3 regions of the Verrucosispora sp. TAA-831 genome follow, and region 2 is predicted to be linked to each of the others. Evidence: riboswitches for the same ligand, from Rfam matches in the RefSeq annotation. Region 2 holds a riboswitch; each other region holds the start of a gene.
What was found. Region 2 has a riboswitch for S-adenosylmethionine ahead of ACQVFL_RS18410 (aminotransferase class V-fold PLP-dependent enzyme). Riboswitches for the same ligand answer to the same signal wherever they lie in the genome.

Region 1 (6,138 bases), 1.0 Mb from region 2:
CGGTGTGCGGGCAGCAGCCGGTCTCCACGGCCCGGATCCGGTCCGGGTCGAGCACCCCGGCCCGCTTGAGGAAGTCGGCGTCCTCGGTGGTGTAGATGTCGTTGGTCACCACCGCCAGCCGCAACTCGTCGGCGAAGGCCCGGCACAGCGCGGCGACCAGCGCCGTCTTGCCGGAGCCGACCGGCCCGCCGATGCCGACCCGCAACGCCCGCGACGCGGCGGGCAGCGGGGCGTGCGGGTCGACACCGGGCTCCGGGTGGGTGTGGGGAACGGACTCGTCGTGATCGGTCTCAGGACGCAAAGAGACGCACCTCCCAGGTGGCGTGAACTTCGGCATGGATGTCGGCGAGCGGAGCGGCGGCGGCCGGCAACCGCTCCGGTGGTTCCTCGGCGGCCCGCGCCGCCCGCGCCGCGGTGGCATCGCAGGCGACCGCGAGCCGCACCAGCAGGGCCTGCACCCGATAGGGATCGAGGCCGAGCAGACGTACGGCGGCGCTTGCCGAACCGGTCACCGTCGCGTGCGCGGCGACCGTGGCGACCTGCGCCGGGTCCAGACCGGCGGCGGCACCGACCAGCCCCAGCACCAGCGGCTGGTGCGGGCCGGGCGGCACGGTGGGCAGATCGTCGAAGGTGTCGTCGGGCCAGATCTCGCGCCCGGCCCGCAGCAGTGCCCGGCCCTGTCGTCGGGACACCGCCCGCTGGGCCGGTGACACGGTCCGGGCGTCCAGTTCGGCGTCGAGCCGCACCAGCAGGTCCCGGCGTCCGGCCGACCGGGCGGCCCGACGGGACGCCGCCGCGAACGCCGCCGCGACCAGCCCGGCGGTGGCGAGCCGCCCGCGCAGGTACTCCCCCAGCGTGGCCAGGTCGGTCACCCGCCCGGCCGCGACGGCCGCCTCCAGACCCGACGAATGGGCGTGCGCCCCGGCCGGGAACCGCCCGTCGGCGAGCAGCAACAGCATGGTCGACGCGGTCATCAGAACAGGAAGTAGCGCTGGGCCATCGGCAACTCGGTCACCGGGTCGGGTTCGACCACCTCGCCGTCGATCCGCACGGTGAAGGTGTCCGGGTCCACCTCGATGCGCGGCAGCGCACCGTTCTCCGGCAGGTCGGTCTTGCCGCGCGACCGCACGTCGGCGACCGGCACCACCCGGCGACGCACGTCCAGGCGCAACCCGGCGTCGAGCGCGGCGGGTGCCACGAACGCCAGGCTGGTGGCGGCGGCTGCGACGCCGTACGCGCCGAACATGGGTCGGGGCAGCATCGGCTGCGGCGTCGGGATCGAGGCGTTCGCGTCCCCCATCTGGGCGTACGCGATGAAGCCGCCCTTGATCACCAGGTGCGGCCGGACGCCGAAGAACGCCGGCTCCCAGAGCACCAGATCGGCGAGCTTGCCCGACTCGACCGAGCCGATCTCGTGGTCGAGCCCGTTGGCCATGGCCGCGCAGATGGTGTACTTCGCCACGTACCGCCGGGCCCGGTGGTTGTCGGCGGCACCGTCACCGGCCAACGCCCCCACCCGCGCCTTCATCACGTGCGCGCTCTGCCAGGTCCGCAGCACGACCTCGCCGACCCGGCCCATCGCCTGCGAGTCCGAGCCGATGATGGAGATCGCGCCGAGGTCGTGCAGCAGGTCCTCGGCGGCCATCGTGGACGGTCGGATCCGGCTCTCCGCGAACGCCAGGTCCTCCGGCACCGCCGGGTTCAGATGGTGGCAGACCATCAGCATGTCGAGGTGCTCGGCCAGCGTGTTGCGGGTGTACGGGCGGGTCGGGTTGGTCGACGACGGCAGTACGTTCGGTTCCCCGGCGACGGTGATGATGTCCGGCGCGTGTCCGCCCCCGGCCCCCTCGGTGTGGTACGAGTGGATCGCCCGACCGCCGATCGCCCGCAGGGTGTCCGCGACGAACCCGGCCTCGTTGAGGGTGTCGGTGTGGATGGAGACCTGCACGCCCGAGGCGTCCGCGACCCGCAGGCACGCGTCGATCGCCGCCGGGGTGGTGCCCCAGTCCTCGTGCAGCTTGAAACCGCCCGCACCGGCCCGCAACTGCTCCCAGAGCGCCTCGGTGGAGACCGTGTTGCCCTTTCCGAGCAGCAGGACGTTGACCGGGAACGCGTCCAGGGCCTCGTGCATCCGGGCCAGGTGCCAGGCGTTCGGTGTGACGGTGGTGGCGCGGGTGCCCTCGGCCGGTCCGGTGCCACCACCGACCAGGGTGGTGACCCCACCGGCCAGCGCCTCAGTGACGACCTGCGGGCAGATGAGGTGCACGTGGGTGTCGACCGCCCCGGCGGTGAGGATCCGACCGTTGCCGGCGATCACCTCGGTCGCCGGGCCGATCACCAGATCCGGATGGACACCGTCCATGGTGTCCGGGTTGCCCGCCCGACCCAGCGCCACGATCCGCCCGTCGCGGATCCCCACGTCGGCCTTGACCACGCCCCAGTGGTCGAGGACCACCGCGCCGGTGACGACGGTGTCCAGCGCGCCCTCGGCCCGGGTGGCCCGGGACTGGCCCATCGACTCGCGGATCACCTTGCCGCCGCCGAAGACCGCCTCGTCACCGCCGGCACAGTGGTCGTGCTCGACCTCGATCAGCAGGTTCGTGTCGGCCAACCGGATCCGGTCACCGGTGCTCGGCCCGTAGAGCGCGACGTAGCGCTCCCGCTCCACCATGCTCATGCCGTCCCTCCGCTCCGCTGCGCGCCGCCGTGAGACACCGCCGTCGGGGTCGGGTCCAGTGAGCCGGCGCACTCGCCGCGCAGGCCGGGGACGATCCGCGCGCCGCTCAGCGGCACCAGATCCACGGTGCGGCTCACGCCCGGTTCGAAACGCACGGACGTCCCGGCCGGTACGGCCAGACGCTGCCCCCAGGCGGCGGCCCGGTCGAAGTCCAGGGCCGGGTTGGCCTCGGCGAAGTGGTAGTGCGACCCGACCTGCACCGGCCGGTCGCCGGTGTTCACCACGAGCAGCGTGGTCACCGGACGACCGGCGTTGATCTCCACCGGCCCGGCGGCCGGCAGGATCTCCCCGGGGATCACGGGATCGGGTGGTGCACCGTCACCAGCTTGGTGCCGTCCGGGAACGTCGCCTCCACCTGCACCTCCCTCAGCAACTCGGGGATGCCGTCCTGCACGTCGTCCCGGGTCAGCACGGTGCGGCCGGAGGCCATCAGGTCGACCACGGACGCCCCGTCGCGCGCGCCTTCGAGGAGGAAGGCGGTGAGCACCGCGACGGCTTCCGGGTAGTTGAGACGCAGGCCGCGTTCGCGGCGGCGCCGGGCGACGTCCGCCGCCACGTGGACGAGCAGGCGGTCCTGCTCGTGCGGGGTGAGATACACGGGGTGCTCCCGGTGGGTGTCCGCGCCCCCGGACACCGTCGGCCCGGCGCCTCGACGCGCCGACCGCCGGTCGGGGTTCGCCCGCCGGTCCGACCGCCACGTGCGCGGGCCCCGGGGTTTCCACCTCCCCGGTCCGCGTGGCGGACCACCGGCGGTGTCGGGTCGGATGCGGACCGCACCGCCCACCGCTGAGCAGACCGTAAGGGATCACGCGGGCGGCGGGCAACACCCCGCGTGAGGGTCGTCATAACGGGTGGACGCTGCCCCGTCACCGGCTGCTAGCCTCGGCGACAGGTCAAGAGCGCCAGCGTCAAGCCCCGGCTCGCTGGCCGGCAACCCTCGTCCGCGCAGGGGTGCCCCGGGTGAGGACCAGGCATCGGAGCGACCTCCGGTGCAAGCGTGGCCTGGTGTCCCAGGTCATCACGACCTTGAGGAGAACCATGCCTTACCGCTGTCGACCGGTGGCCTGCCGGGATCTGACCCGGCGTCGGCACGTCGACATGATGCGGGTGTGCAGCGCCGCGTGTAGCTGACCTGCGTCGCTACCCGGCCGCCGACCTGCCCGGTCGGACGACCAGCCCCGTTCCGTTTTCCCACCCCTCACGGTCCGTCCCACGGCGGACCGTCGGCGTGGCACGTGCGTGCCCGCCGCCGTTCATCCAGGAGACACCTGTGCGCTTCCTTCCCGCCCTGACCCGGGCCGTCGCCGTCGGCGTCACCGCCGTGCTCGCCGCCACCGCCCTCACCGCGTGCGGCTCGGACGGCGAGACCGCCGACAACCCGTACAACCTGCTCCAGCCGGGGGTGCTGCGGGCCGGCACGCTCACCGACGCGCCGCCGAACGTCTATCTCAAGGACGGCCAGTTCACCGGGTTCGACAACGACCTGCTGGTCGCCGCCGCCGACAAGCTCGGCCTGCGGGTGGAGTTCGTCGGCACCGACTTCTCCGGCCTGCTGGCCCAGGTCAACAACCGTAAGTTCGACGTCGGCAGCTCCTCGATCACGATCACCGAGGCGCGGAAGAAGACGGTCGACTTCGGCAACGGCTACGACTTCGGGTACTTCGGGCTCGACGTGCCCGCCGGATCGACGCTGACCGGCTTCGACGAGCTGTCCGGCAAGCGGGTGGTGGTCGTGCAGGGCACCGTCCAGGACGACTACGCCACCGGGCGCGGCCTCGACCCGGTGCGGGTGCCGGACTACAACGGCGCGATCAACCAGCTCAAGGCCGGCACCGCGGACGCCTGGATCGCCCCGGCCGAGATCGGCGAGAAGACCGCCGCCGACAGCGGCGGCAAGATCAAGGTCGCGGCGAAGGAGCTCAGCCCGGCACCCACCGCATACGCGGTCGCCAAGGGCAACGACCCGCTGCGCGAGGCGCTCAACCGGGCCCTGGACGAGGTCATCGCCGACGGCACCTGGACCCGACTCCAGGAGCAGTACTACCCGGGGCGGCCGATCCCGGCCGACTTCACCCCGGGCAGCGGCGACGTGTCGGCACCGGCCGCCTCCTGAGGTAGGACGACGAGCGAGTAGGGCGGAGGTCGACCGTGGATCCGTTGCGCACCCTGTGGGAGACGTTCTTCGACTGGGAGTCGATGCGCGAGGCGCTGCCCGAGATGATCACCGTCGGGTTGCCGAACACGCTGATCCTGGCGGTCACCGCCGCCCTGCTCGGCTCGGCCATGGGCATCGTGCTGGCCGTCGCGGGCATCTCGCGTACCCGCTGGTTGCGGTGGCCCGCCCGGGTCTACACCGACGTGTTCCGTGGCCTGCCGGCGGCGGCGACGATCCTGCTGATCGGGGTCGGCCTGGCGCCGTTGGGCATGCAGGTGTGGGGGCCGAACCCGTACCCGCTGGGGATCCTGGCGCTGTCGCTGATCGCGGCGGCGTACATCGGGGAGATCTTCCGCTCCGGCATCCAGTCCGTGGAGGCGACCCAGGTGGAGGCCGCCCGCGCGCTCGGTTTCTCCTGGTGGGAGGCGATGCGGGTGGTGGTGATCCCGCAGGGTGTCCGGCGGGTCCTACCGGCCTGGGTGAACCAGCTCATCGCACTGATCAAGGACTCCAGCCTGGTCTACTTCCTCGGTCTGCTGGCCAGCCAGCGGGAGCTGTTCCGGATCGGGCAGGACTACGCGGCCAACACCGGCAACCAGTCGGCGTTGCTGCTGGCCGGGCTCTTCTATCTGACGCTTACCGTGCCGCTGACGCACGTCGTCAACTGGATCGATCGGCGGCTGCGGCACGGCCGACCGGCGACCGGACCGGCCGGTGACGATCCCGACGACCTCGACCTGGCGCTGCCCGGCGCCGCCGGAGGCAACCAACGATGAGCACCTCGGTCAGCCTGAGCCTGCGCGACGTGCACCTGGCCTTCGGCCGTCACCAGGTGCTGCGCGGGGTGGACCTGGACGTCGCGCGCGGCGCGACCGCCTGCGTGATCGGCCCGTCCGGGTCCGGCAAGTCGACGCTGCTGCGGACCGTCAACCGGCTGCTCGAACCGGACCGGGGCGACGTGCTGCTGGACGGGCGCAGTGTGCTGCGCGACGACCCGGACGCCCTGCGGCAACGGGTCGGCATGGTGTTCCAGCAGTTCAACCTGTTCCCGCACATGAGCGTGCTGCGCAACATCACCGTCGCGTTGCGGCGCATCCGCAAGCTCGGCGAGGACGAGGCGGTGGCGGTGGCCCGTACCCACCTGGACCGGGTGGGGCTGGCCGCGAAGGCCGACGCCCGCCCGGCGCACCTGTCCGGCGGGCAGCAGCAGCGGGTGGCCATCGCCCGGGCGCTGGCCATGCAGCCG
Region 2 (6,138 bases):
CACACAACGAGAACGGCGCCCGACGCGACCGTCGGCCCGACGGTGTGGTGCCCGGCATGGCCACGCCGCGCGGCCGCTTCCCGCACGTCAAGGTCGTCGGCGACCTGATCTTCGTCTCGGGTACGTCGAGCCGTCGGCCGGACAACACGATCGTCGGCGCCGCAGCGGACCCGATGGGCGTCACCGACCTCGACATCCGCGCGCAGACCCGCGCCGTCATCGACAACATCCGCGACATCCTGCACTCCGTCGGGGCCGACCTCGACGACCTCGTCCAGCTCACCACCTACCTGGTCAACATGAACGACTTCGGCGGCTACAACGAGGTCTACGCCGAGTACTTCGACGAGACCGGGCCCACCCGCACCACCGTGGCCGTGCACCAGCTGCCCCATCCGCACCTGCTCATCGAGATCCAGGCGGTGGCCCGACGGCCGTCCTGACCTCGACCCGGGTGGGTGACCTCGTCGGGCTTGCCGGGCCGGCCGTCCGCAGCCGGCCCGGCACCCGAGCGGTCAGGTGAGGGCGCGGCGGGCCCAGGTGCGGAAGTCCGTGGTGGGCAGGCCGAGTGCCTGGGCGATCTCCGGTCGAGCGGGGGTGCCGTTCTCGTTGATCTGCTCGACGACCTTGACCATGAACGGCGGCAGGCCGCGCGTGACCGCTTCCTGCGGGGTGAGGACCGGCGCGGTGACGGTCCGGCCGGTGACCTCGCTGAGGATCGCGGCGACCTCGGTCATGGTCCGCATGTCACCGGCGAGTTCCACCTCCTTACCGTCCAGCGTGCCCGATCCGGTGAAGGCGGTCGCCGCAGCCGCACCGATGTCGTCGACGGCGATCCAGGCGATGCGGGTGTCCGCGGCGAAGCCGGTGACGATGGTGCCGCTGGACCAGTCGCCGAACAGGAAGGACTTCTCCAGCAGGTTCTCCATGAAGGTCGCGGGCTTGAGGACGGTCCAGCGGGCGAATCCGCTGCTGCGGACCGCTTCGTCGATTGCTGCCTTGCTCTCCCAGTAGTGCCGGTCCCAACGGCCCTCGGCCCAGCCCGGCTGGTTGCGGTGGAAGTCACCGGCACCGGCGACGCTGCTGTGGACGAACTGCGGCACCCCGGCCCTGCGGGCGGCCTCGACGAGGTGCCGCCCTCGGCGCAGCTCGGCATCGCCCTGCAGATCGGTGAGATCCGGGAAGGGGATGGAGAAGACGCCGTCCGCTCCGCGCGCTGCGGCGAGGAGCGAGGCGGGATCGTCCAGGTCGCCCCGGACCAGTTCGGCTCCTCGGTCGCGGAGGGCGAGTGCGGCCGCGCTGGTGGTGTCGCGGACCAGGGCGCGTACCGCGACGCCCCGGTCGAGCAGTGCCCGGGCGGTGGATCCGCCCTGCTTGCCGGTGGCGCCGATGACAAGGACGGCCATGTCTCCTCCTCGGAACAAGTGGGGTGGCACCCCACTTCCTGTCGGTTACGATATGGGGGGTAACCCCACTTATTCAAACGGCAGGCGATGAGAGCTGACGCACAACGCAACCGCGCGCTGATCGTCACGGCGGCCAGCGAGGCGGTCGCCCGGGACGGCGCGTACGCGTCGCTGGAGGAGATCGCCCGAGCCGCCGGCGTGGGCTCGGCGACCCTGCACCGGCACTTCCCGTCCCGCTGGGCGTTGCTGGAGGCGGTCTTCCACGACCGGGTCGAAGCGCTCTGTGCCCGCGCCGGTGAGCTGTCGACCGGGCCGGACGCCCGCCAGGCGCTGACGACCTGGCTGTGCGAGCTGGCGGTCTACAGCACGACCACCCGCGGCCTGGTCACCTCCCTGCTCAGGGCGCCCCAGGAGAGCGAGTCCTGCTCCGCGATGCTCGTGACGGCGGGCGAACCGCTGCGGCGCCGAGCCGCCGAGGAAGGGACCGTACGCGCGGACGTCGAGATGATCGACCTGGTGACCCTCGTCAAGGCGATCGCACTGGCGGCGGAATCGACGAGTGCGGCCGAGGCGGAGCGGCTGGTGCGACTCGCCCTGGAAGGAATGAGCCCGTCCCGGCGGTGAACCCACGCAGAGGACGACGACGCCGCCCGGTGTTTCGTCAGCCGGGCGGCCCGGCCTCGACAGGGCCGCCCGGCTCACCTGCTGCGCGTCGGCCGGACCGAGCCGCCCGATGCTGGTCGCGCCGTCGACGAGGTGACCGAAAGTGCTTCGCGAAGTTGACAGGCGATCCACTGGTTCGTCCATCATGGAGTGTGCTGTTCACCGTGGTGGAGTCGATCGGCGGCGCGTGACCGTGACCGGTGCGGCGAGGGGCGACTCAAGGGGGCTGTCGCGTGTCGTACGAACAGGGACATGCTGGGCGCGCCACGGGCCCTAGCGGGCGGGCTTGCCGGTGTGGCAACATCGGCAGCGGTCAAGAGTGTCAGCGTCAAGGCCCCGGCCTGCTGACCGGCAACCCTCGTATATCCGCGGTGGGGTGCCTCCGGGTGAGACCAGGCCGTCGGCGACCGCCGCAGCGGCAAGCGCGGACCCCCACGGGTCCACTGTTACCTGAGGACCACTGTGCCCACGATCGCTCCTGCCGTGCTCGGCGACGACCTGCCGGTCCGCCTCGCCGACGGCACCACCGCCGCGTACGCCAACCTCGACTACGCCGCCACCGCACCCTGTCTCGCCGAGGTCGCCGAGGCGGTGACCGAGCTGCTGCCCTGGTACGCCAGCGTGCACCGGGGTGCCGGTGCTGCGTCGCGCCGATGCACGCTGGCCTACGAGCAGTCCCGTCAGACCGTCGCGGACTTCCTCGACATCCGGCCGGACGACCACGTGATCTTCACCCGGAACACCACCGATGCGATGAACCTGCTCGCCCGGGCCCTGCCACCGCACACCACCGTGGTGACCTGGGCCGGCGAGCACCACGCGAACCTTCTGGCCTGGCCGCGCGTGCACCGCCTGCCGGTGCCCACCGACCTGCCCGAGGTGACGTCCGGGCTGACCCGTGCACTGGCCGACCTGGGCAGCGCGGGGCCGGTGCTGGTGGCGGTCACCGGCGCCTCCAACGTCACCGGAGAGGTCTGGCCGATAGCCGACATCGCGGAGATCGCGCATCGGCACGGCGCGCGGATCGCCGTCGACGCCGCACAGTTGGCCCCGCACCGCGCGGTCTCCATGACCCGCGACGACATCGACTACCTGGCGCTGTCCGGGCACAAGCTGTACGCGCCGTTCGGCACGGGAGTCCTGGCCGGCCGAGCCGACTGGCTCGACGCCGCCGACCCGTACCTGTCCGGTGGCGGGGCCACCCGGCACGTCGGTGACGAGCCCGCCGACGTGCAGTGGCAGACCGGTCCGGCGCGACACGAGGCCGGCACGCCGAACCTGCTGGGCGCGGTCGCGCTCGCCGCCGCCTGCGCCACGATCTCCGCCGCCGCGCCGGACGTTCTCGCCCGCCACGAGCAGGAGCTGCTGACCCGGCTGCGCGACGGCCTCGCCGCCCTGCCGCAGGTGGCGGAACTGCGCACGTTCGACGCCGATCACGACCGGGTCGGCATCGTCAGCTTTACCGTCGCCGACCGGCGGGCAGCCGACGTCACCCACCGCCTCTCCACCGAGTACGGGATCGGCGTACGCGACGGCTTGTTCTGCGCCCACCCGCTCAGCCGGAGGTTGCTGGCCGGCGCCGCCGCGCGGCTCGGCCGCCCGACCGACGGGTACGCGATCCGGGCCAGCATCGGCATCGGCACGACCGCCGAGCACGTCGACCGACTCCTGCACGGGCTACGCGAGATCGTGACCTCGCCTGCGGAGCAGTAAGCCGTCCTCGGGGTGTGCCGTCAGGTGCTGAGGTGTGCGGCGAGGCGCAGCGCCAGCGCCGCAAGCGTCAGCGTCGGGTTGGCCGCCGGTGAGTTGGGGAAGACGGAGAGGTCGCAGACGTAGAGGTTGCGGTGGCCCCGGACACGCAGGTTCTCGTCGACCACTCCCGGACGCTGCCGACCGGGTGTGACGCGCCCCATCCGCATCGTGCCGACCTCGTGCGACACCCCGCCGAGCGGAGCCCAGAGCTGCTCGTACACGTCGCCGCCGAAGGCGCGGACGACATCGGCGGCGATTTTGTCGAGAGCGGCCTGGACCTGGTCGGCTCGCGGGCTGGAATGGATGCGGATGGTGGGCAGCGCGGTCGGCTTCGCACCCTCCGGCCGGGACTCGGTCCGGGTCACGGCGTTCTGCTCGACCAGCGGCGCCTCGACCATGAACACCAGCTCGCCCGGCATCTTCCCGTCGATCGTCGCCAGGTCCGCGCCGGTGAACTCCAGGGCGTTGACGAACCGGAACTGGTTGAGGTTCGCACCCAGGTCCAGCGTGACGCTGTACGGGTGGGCGGGGTCGACGTCGGCGGCGTCGGTGAGTTGCCGGGAGACGGTCTTGCTGGAGTCGAACCGGCTGTACCAGTCGCCGCCCTGCCGCACCCAGAACTTCACCACGTAGATCGGGTGGTCGGTGATGCCGCGCCCGACCAGCGGATCGTCATCGGCGAGGCCGGACGCCTGGGCGACCACTGCGGTGCCGACCGTGCCGGCGGCCAGCACCACCACGCCGTCGTCGGCCAGCCGGTAGGTGCGGTCCCGACCTGCCAGGTGGTCGTACGCGACCACGCCGGTGACCTCGCCCGCCGCCCTCTCGACCCCGACCACCTCGTGGTTCAGGTGGACCCGCAGGTTCCCGAAGCGGTCGTCCTGCATCGCGCGGCTGAGCAGCAGTTCGGCCGCCGACCAGATCCCGGCCGGCACCGCCCCGGGGACCGGTCCGCAGTACTCGATCGCCATCGGCGGATCGAAGTGCCGGAAGTCGGCCAACGCGGGCAACTCCCGCAGCCTGGCCTTGACCATCGTCTGGTACGCCGACGGGACCAGGGGAGTGACGCGGGTCAACTGCTCCGCGCGGTCGTACCAGACGTCGCACAGCTCGTCGCGGACCGTCTCCGGCCAGTCGCGGAACTCCCAGCGGTGCATCCGGGGTGCCGACGCTCCCCAGAAGAGGGTCCGGCCGCCGAGGTTGAGGCCCTGGGCGATCCGCGCCCTGGCGCTCTCGGCGTCGGCGGCCCGCCAGCGCCGCCGACCGAAGGCACCCCAGTGGTGGAAGATGTTCGGGTACACGTCGGGGCCGACCGGTTGGTACCGGGCCAGGTTGCCGGTGTGCGTTCCGAACAGGTAACTGCCCGCCTCCAACAGCAGGACGCGCGGTGGCCGGCCACCCCGCCACGGCGTCTCGGCGAGCTGGTACGCCAGGGTGCCGCCGCCGGCACCGGAGCCGACGACGATCACGTCGTAGCGGTGCGCGGTGTCCGGGTCGCCGGGGAAGAAGTGCCGCGCGACATGTGACTCGCCGACGAGGACGTCGTGGTGCCGCGCGAAGTGGACCCGCCCGTCGAGACGGCAGGTCGGGGCGGCCAGTTCGGCGGAGGTCAGGTGTAGCGGCCCGTCGAGCTGGGGGTCGCCGTCGAGGAGGACGACGACGTCGACACCCTCGGGGTGTGCCGCCGGATCGAGCGGGACCGTCCACTCGTCGGCCTGCCGGTCGTACCGGAGGTCCCGCGTCTCACCGCCGCCGAGCCGCACCTGAAGGTGATCGTCGGGCCGCAGCGCCGGCATCCGCAGGACCACCGTGCACACCGCCTCCACGCTCACCGTCCGCCACCGCCTTTCGCGGCTGTCGGCAGGCCCTCACGGCCGTGCCACTGATCCGTCTCCGGCTCCTGCGTCCGATGACGCCGGATCTCCTCGACGGCCTGCCGCAGCACCCGCACCTCGGTGTCGAAGATCCGCTCCAGGCGGGGCATGGCCTCCTCGTCGAACCGGGAGGACCGTCCCTTCTGCTCGTGCCACAGCATCCCGTTGCGCAACGCCACCGCGTCGGTCTGCATCGCACGGCAGTCGTCCACCAGCGGTGCCAGTGCCGGGGCGAGTTCGGCCAGCCGGACGAACCGTTCCGTCATCAGCCGCTTGTGCTCCCACAACACGTGCAGGTACCGGATGTCGTACGCCGCGTCGCCGGTGAGGTAGTCGCGCAGGTATCCACGGATCGGCGCGTAGGAGTCGACACCGTACGCCCGGTCCCACTCCTCCTGGAGCATGTCGACCCGGCTGCTCGGATTGGCGCCGGACAGGTACTC
Region 3 (6,138 bases), 2.1 Mb from region 2:
GCCGACGCCAACGCCCGGGGCATCGCCGCCAACGGCACCCCGGTGCGGGTCGCCTGGTTCACCGGCGGCCACGACGGCGGCGCCGGACCGCAGACCGACTCCGACCGGGTGAAGTTCCTGACCGCGCAGTGGCTCGACCACTACGTCGCGGGCACCGGGGACGCACCCGGCGACACCTTCACCTTCTCCCGGATCGCCGGCTTCGACGCGATGGACCGGGGGCTGGTCGCCACCGGTTACCGCACCGACGACTACCCCGGTCTCGGCGGCGACTCCCGCCGCGAGGTGACCGTGGCCGGGCCGCCCCAGCCGGTGGCCAACCCACCGGGCGGCAACCCCGCCGCGATCTCCTCGGTGCCGTTCGCCGGCTCGTTGAGTTCACTGCTCAGCGGGGTGGCCGGCGACATACCGGGGCAGCATGCCCGGTTCGAGTCCGAGCCGCTGACCGAGGCGGTCGACATCGTCGGTGCGCCCACGGTGTCGCTGCGGGCCGCGTCGAGCAGCGGCGAGGCGGTCCTCTTCGCCAAGCTCTACGTGGTCGACCCGGAGGGGGCGGCCACCCTGCCGAGCGGACTGATCGCGCCGATCCGGCTCAGCGGTCTGCCGGCCACCGTCGACGCCGCCGCGCCGGTCACCGTGACCCTGCCGGCGATCGTGCACCGGGTGGAGGCCGGGCACCGGCTCCGGCTGGTGGTGGCCACCTCGGACCAGGCGTACACCACCCCGATCGAGCCGGCCGTCTACACGGTCGCGGTCGGTGACACGCCGGTCGGCCTGCCGACCGTCGACAGCGACCCGATCCCCACCGAGGCGGCGCTCTGGCGCTGGGTGCTGGTCGGGCTGATCGCCGCGATCGTGATCGGGCTCGTCGTGCTCGTGGCCGTGCTGCGCCTGCGGCACCGCCGCCAGGACACCTCGATCCATCCCGAGTACGCGGACACCCCGCTGGCCGTGCGCCATCTGCGCAAGGAGTACGCCGACGGCTTCGTGGCCGTCTCCGAGGTGGACTTCGAGGTGCACCCCGGTCAGGTGGTCGGCCTACTCGGGCCCAACGGTGCCGGCAAGACCACCACCCTGCGGGTGCTGATGGGGCTGACCCAGCCGACGGCCGGGGAGATCTACGTCTTCGGGCATCGGCTGGTGCCGGGATCGCCGGTGCTCTCCCGGATCGGCGCGCTCGTCGAGGGGCCCGGCTTCCTGCCGCACCTGTCCGGTCTGGAGAACCTCAGGGCGTACTGGCGGGCGACCGGGCGGCCGGAGGCCGACGCGCACTTCGCACAGGCGCTGGAGATCGCCGGGCTGGGCTCGTCGGTGCACCGGCGGGTCCGCAAGTACAGCCACGGCATGCGGCAACGGTTGGCCATCGCCCAGGCCATGCTCGGCCTGCCCGAGCTGCTGGTGCTCGACGAGCCGACCGACGGGCTGGACCCGCCGCAGATCGCCGAGATGCGTCGGGTGCTCCAGCGGTACGCCACCGACGGCCGCGCGGTGCTGGTCTCCAGCCACCTGCTCGCCGAGGTGGAACAGACCTGCACGCACGCCGTGGTGGTCAACAAGGGCCGGATCGTGGCCTCCGGGCCGGTGGAGGACATCGTCGGCGACTCGCCGAGCGTGCTGTTCGAGGTGAGCGACCCGCGCGCGGCCCGGGACGTGCTCAACGACCTCGGCGGCGTACGGGTGCTGGACGACGCCGACGGGCACCTGGTGGTGGACACCAACGGCACCGCCCGCAGCGAGGTGGTCGCCGAACTGGTGCGGGCCGGTATCGGGGTGGACCGGGTGGTGCCCCGGCGCCGCCTGGAGGACGCGTTCCTCGCCCTGGTGGGCGAGAACTCTCGGGGAAGCGGGGACCGGTGATGGCGGGATCGACCGTGCCGACGCGGGAGGAGTCCGAGGTGGCTCCGTCGGGCGCCGCCGCCGGCTACCGGCCGTCGAGGACGCTGCCGTTCGGTGCCGAGTTCCGCCGACAGGCGGCGCGGCGGCGCACCCAGTTGGCGCTCGGCTTCATGGTGCTGCTGCCGTTGATCATCCTGATCGCGTTCCAGTTCGACTCGGGTGACGACGACAACGGCCGGGGCGAGTTCGGCAGCCTCGTCTCGTTCGCCACCTCCGGCGGGCTGAACTTCACCCTGTTCACCATCTTCGTCTCCGCCTCGTTCCTGCTGGTCGTGGTGGTGGCGCTGTTCTGCGGCGACACGGTGGCCAGCGAGGCGAGCTGGGGCAGCCTGCGTTACCTGTTGGCGGTGCCGGTGCCCCGGGCCCGGCTGCTGACGGTGAAGCTGCTGGTGGCGCTCGCGTACTCGGCGTTCGCGCTGGTGCTGCTCGCCGGCACGGCCCTGCTGATCGGCACCCTGCGGTACGGCTGGTCACCGCTGCGTAGCACGGTCGCCGCGCAGCTCGAACCCGGCGAGGGGCTGCTCCGCCTGCTGGCGGTGCTCGGCTACCTGGCGGTCGTGCTGCTGGTCGTCGCCGGTCTGGCGTTCCTGCTCTCGGTGGTCACCGACGCCGCGCTGGGCGCGGTGGGCGGTGCGGTGCTGCTGTGGATCCTCTCCAGCATCCTCGACCAGATCACCGCGCTCGGCGCGATCCGGTCGTTCCTGCCGACCCACTACAGCACCGCCTGGCTGGGGCTGCTCTCCACGCCCGTGCAGACCGACGACATCGTCCGAGGGGCCATCTCGGCGATCTGCTACGCCACCCTGTTCTGGGGGCTCGCCTTCTGGCGCTTCACCCGCAAGGACATCACGAGCTGAGTGCGGCGTCGACGCCGTCGTCCGCCGAATCGGTGGGCGTCGGTGTCGGGCCCGTCCGCTTCTTCCAGGCGCTGACTCCGATCCGGTCGGTGTTGCCGAGGTCGATCGGCCCCTCCATGTCGAGTACCTGCCCCGGCTGCCCCTTGCCCGCCGCGATCTCCACCCGCGTGGCCTCGGTGGCGGCCACGGTCGGGTCGTCGACCAGGTTGCGCCAGATCACGGCAGCTCCGGCCGCGTCGCCCGGTGCCACCACCAGTCGCCGGGGTGGGTCGTCGAAGCCCGAGGCGATCCCGGCCGCCCCGGGGACCACCCGGACGCTGAGCGGTCGCCCCTCGCCGTCGTAGAGCCGTAACGCCGGATAGCCGTGCAGCGGGTACGGCCGGTCGCCGCAGTTGACCAGTTCGACGCCCATCGCCCGGAGCCCCATGGCCGCGCTGACACCGAGGTAGCGGATCCGTACGCCGGACTCGGGGCAGACCTCCGGCCCGGCCGAGGTCGGTGCCGGGGCGGTGGCCGCGCCGAGCGGCTCCGGCGGCGGGTCGCCCGGGGCGTTGTGCGACGCGTCGGTCGGCGCGCAGCCGGCGAGCATCGTGACGGCGGTCAGCAGCGCGGCGTGCCGCGTACGCCGGTCACCCGGGCCGTGTCTCGGGGTCGTCTCCGGAATCGATCCCCCGTGGATGTCTCGCATCGGGCCATCGTCGCATCACGGTGCTCGATCGCTCGCCCGGCTGTCGGCGTGGCGAGGCGGGTGGTTCGGGAGGGCGTCGCGGTCGGCCGGGGGCCGCTCGGTGTACCGGCTGGTGGGACGACGGTGGCCGCTTCCGGACCCGGGTGGGCGCGCGGCTCCGGCTCGGATGACCGCGACTTGTTGCGGTCACATGTCCAGGGTGTACAGGGAGTCGTTACGGAGGGTGATCGAAACGATCTTCGTCGAGGGGGGTTCCTTCGGAAGTTCCAGTCGCTACCATCGATGTGGGAGCGTTCCCAAAGGAAGAGATTGCATCGACAAATATTTATCAATCCCGCATTCTGGTTGCCCTCGTCCATCCACAATGGAGGTTCCGGAATGCGTACTGACCGGTTCGGCGGGCCGGCCCTGTCCCTGTTCCGCATGGTCATCGGCCTGCTGTTTCTCTGCCACGGGTTGTCGTCTCTGTTCGGCGTCTTCGGCGGTGCCCGGGGGAGCGGTGAACCCGTCCCGCTCGGCACGTGGCCGGGCTGGTGGGCCGCGCTGATCCAGGCCGTCTGCGGCGCCCTGGTGCTCGTCGGTCTGCTCACCCGGCCGGCGGCCCTGGTGGCGTCGGGCTCGATGGCCTACGCCTACTTCGTCGTCCACCAGCCCGAGGCGCTGCTGCCGCTGCGCAACAACGGCGAGCTGTCCGTGCTGTTCTGCTGGTCGTTCCTGCTGATCGCGATACTCGGTCCGGGTAGCTGGGCGCTGGACAACCTGCTGCGCCAGCGCAACGGGGCCGCACTGGACGTGAAGGCGGCCGAACGCAGGTCCGTACCGGCCTGATCCGGCTGGTGCGGCGGCCAGGCCGACGCTCGTGCGCGACCCTGGACCGGGTCTCCTCCGGCACCGCCGGAGCCGTCCGGTCCAGGGTCGTCGCCGTCCCTCAGGCGGTGGCGGCGGTGAGGAATCGCTCACAGGCTGAGATCGAACGCTGACGAGCGCGGCGCGATTGCCTAGACTCGGCGGCACAACTGAATACCTCATCCAGAGGGGCTGAGGGATACGGCCCGACGACGCCCCGGCAACCACCCCACGCGCTCATCGCTGAGCGTCCCGTGGGGCAGGTGCCAATTCCGTCCCCGCCGCAGGGTGCGATGTGGGGGAAGATGAGAGGACTCGGACATGACGTCGACGCTCGCCCCTACCGGGATCGACACCACCGCCAGCCCCGCCCGCGCCCTGGTCTGCCGCGCCTGTTCGGCCCGCTACCCGTTGGCCGCGCAGCACGCCTGTTACGAGTGTTTCGGCCCGCTGGAGGTCGACTACGACCCGGCGGCCCTCGCCACCGTGACCCGCGAGCAGATCGAGGCGGGCCCGCAGAACATCTGGCGCTACGCGGCGCTGCTCCCCGCCGGGCAGGACCCGGCCACCCGGGTCAGCCTGGACCCCGGTTTCACGCCGCTGGTCGCCGCCGACCAGCTCGCCGCCGAGCTGGGCATCACCGGCCCGCTCTGGGTCAAGGACGACAGCGCCAACCCCACCCACTCGTTCAAGGACCGGGTCGTCTCGGTCGCGCTGACCGCCGCCCGGGCGCTCGGCTTCGCCCGGTTCGCCTGCGCCTCCACCGGCAACCTGGCCAACTCCGTCGCCGCCCACGCGGCCCGGGCCGGCACCCCGTCGGTGGTCTTCATCCCCAGTGACCTGGAGCAGGGCAAGGTCGTGACGACCGCCGTGTACGGCGGTGAGCTGGTCGCCATCGACGGCTCGTACGACGACGTGAACCGGCTCTGCGGCGAACTGGTGGAGACCGACGAGTTCGAGGACACCGCCTTCGTCAACGTCAACGTCCGGCCGTACTACGCCGAGGGGTCCAAGACGCTCGGCTACGAGGTCGCCGAGCAACTCGGCTGGCGGATTCCGGCCCAGGTCGTGATCCCGATGGCCTCCGGCGAACTGCTCACCAAGGTCGACAAGGCGTTCAGCGAGCTGGTCGAGATCGGCCTGGTCGAGGCACCGGCCGGCGGGTGGAAGGTCTTCGGTGCCCAGTCGGCCGGCTGCAACCCGATCGCCACCGCCCTGCACGGCGGCGGGGACACGATCACCCCGGTCAAGCCGACCGGGATCGCCAAGTCGCTCAACATCGGCGACCCGGCCGCCGGCCTGTACGCCCTGGAGGCGGTACGCCGTACCGGCGGCTGGATGGACTACGCCGACGACGACGAGATCCGTGCCGCCGTGCGGCTGCTGGCGCGTACCACCGGGGTCTTCGCGGAAACGGCCGGCGGGGTGACCGTCGCGGTGCTGCGCAAGCTGGTCGAGTCCGGAAAGTTGGACCCGACCGCGGAGACGGTGGTCTACAACACCGGCGAGGGGCTCAAGACGCTCGACGCGGTCGCGGGCGAGGTCGGACCGACCCACCGGATCAAGCCGTCGCTGCGGGCCGCCCGCGACGCCGGCCTGCTCGGCTGAGGCACACCGCGAACTCGTCGGCTGGTCGGCATGTTGCACGCCGACCGATCCGCCGGGTAACGGGCTTTTCGCGGTGAGTGCCGAAAACACGCCGTCGAGTACTTGACGGCAGGAACCGGGCGGCGCAAGATGCTTCGTGCGGGAGGGCGCTTCGCCGTAGACTTTCAGTCTTTACGACCCAGCGCCGGAGGCGTTGTGCGATCGTCCCTCCCGACCAAGCTTCCCGACGGGGCCAGCGAATAA

Region 1: it holds a riboswitch for S-adenosylmethionine, as region 2 does, so the genes downstream of both, ACQVFL_RS13870 (ABC transporter substrate-binding protein) here and ACQVFL_RS18410 (aminotransferase class V-fold PLP-dependent enzyme) in region 2, are expected to answer to the same signal.
Region 3: it holds a riboswitch for S-adenosylmethionine, as region 2 does, so the genes downstream of both, thrC (threonine synthase) here and ACQVFL_RS18410 (aminotransferase class V-fold PLP-dependent enzyme) in region 2, are expected to answer to the same signal.

The regions. Positions count from the first base shown of each region.
Region 1 is NZ_CP192240.1:3,071,803-3,077,940, reverse strand. It holds gene ureG (urease accessory protein UreG) at 1-301, opposite strand, end outside; gene ACQVFL_RS13890 (urease accessory protein UreF) at 291-974, opposite strand; gene ACQVFL_RS13885 (urease subunit alpha) at 974-2,677, opposite strand; gene ACQVFL_RS13880 (urease subunit beta) at 2,674-3,036, opposite strand; gene ACQVFL_RS13875 (urease subunit gamma) at 3,033-3,335, opposite strand; SAM riboswitch class IV at 3,629-3,741, shown strand; gene ACQVFL_RS13870 (ABC transporter substrate-binding protein) at 4,008-4,850, shown strand; gene ACQVFL_RS13865 (amino acid ABC transporter permease) at 4,886-5,668, shown strand; gene ACQVFL_RS13860 (amino acid ABC transporter ATP-binding protein) at 5,665-6,138, shown strand, end outside.
Region 2 is NZ_CP192240.1:4,094,980-4,101,117, reverse strand. It holds gene ACQVFL_RS18425 (RidA family protein) at 57-443, shown strand; gene ACQVFL_RS18420 (NmrA/HSCARG family protein) at 516-1,406, opposite strand; gene ACQVFL_RS18415 (TetR/AcrR family transcriptional regulator) at 1,494-2,030, shown strand; SAM riboswitch class IV at 2,381-2,500, shown strand; gene ACQVFL_RS18410 (aminotransferase class V-fold PLP-dependent enzyme) at 2,553-3,782, shown strand; gene ACQVFL_RS18405 (GMC oxidoreductase) at 3,803-5,653, opposite strand; gene ACQVFL_RS18400 (hypothetical protein) at 5,650-6,138, opposite strand, start outside.
Region 3 is NZ_CP192240.1:6,182,225-6,188,362, reverse strand. It holds gene ACQVFL_RS27580 (alpha/beta fold hydrolase) at 1-1,857, shown strand, start outside; gene ACQVFL_RS27575 (ABC transporter permease) at 1,857-2,753, shown strand; gene ACQVFL_RS27570 (DUF4232 domain-containing protein) at 2,743-3,441, opposite strand; gene ACQVFL_RS27565 (DoxX family protein) at 3,820-4,269, shown strand; SAM riboswitch class I at 4,464-4,599, shown strand; gene thrC (threonine synthase) at 4,609-5,895, shown strand.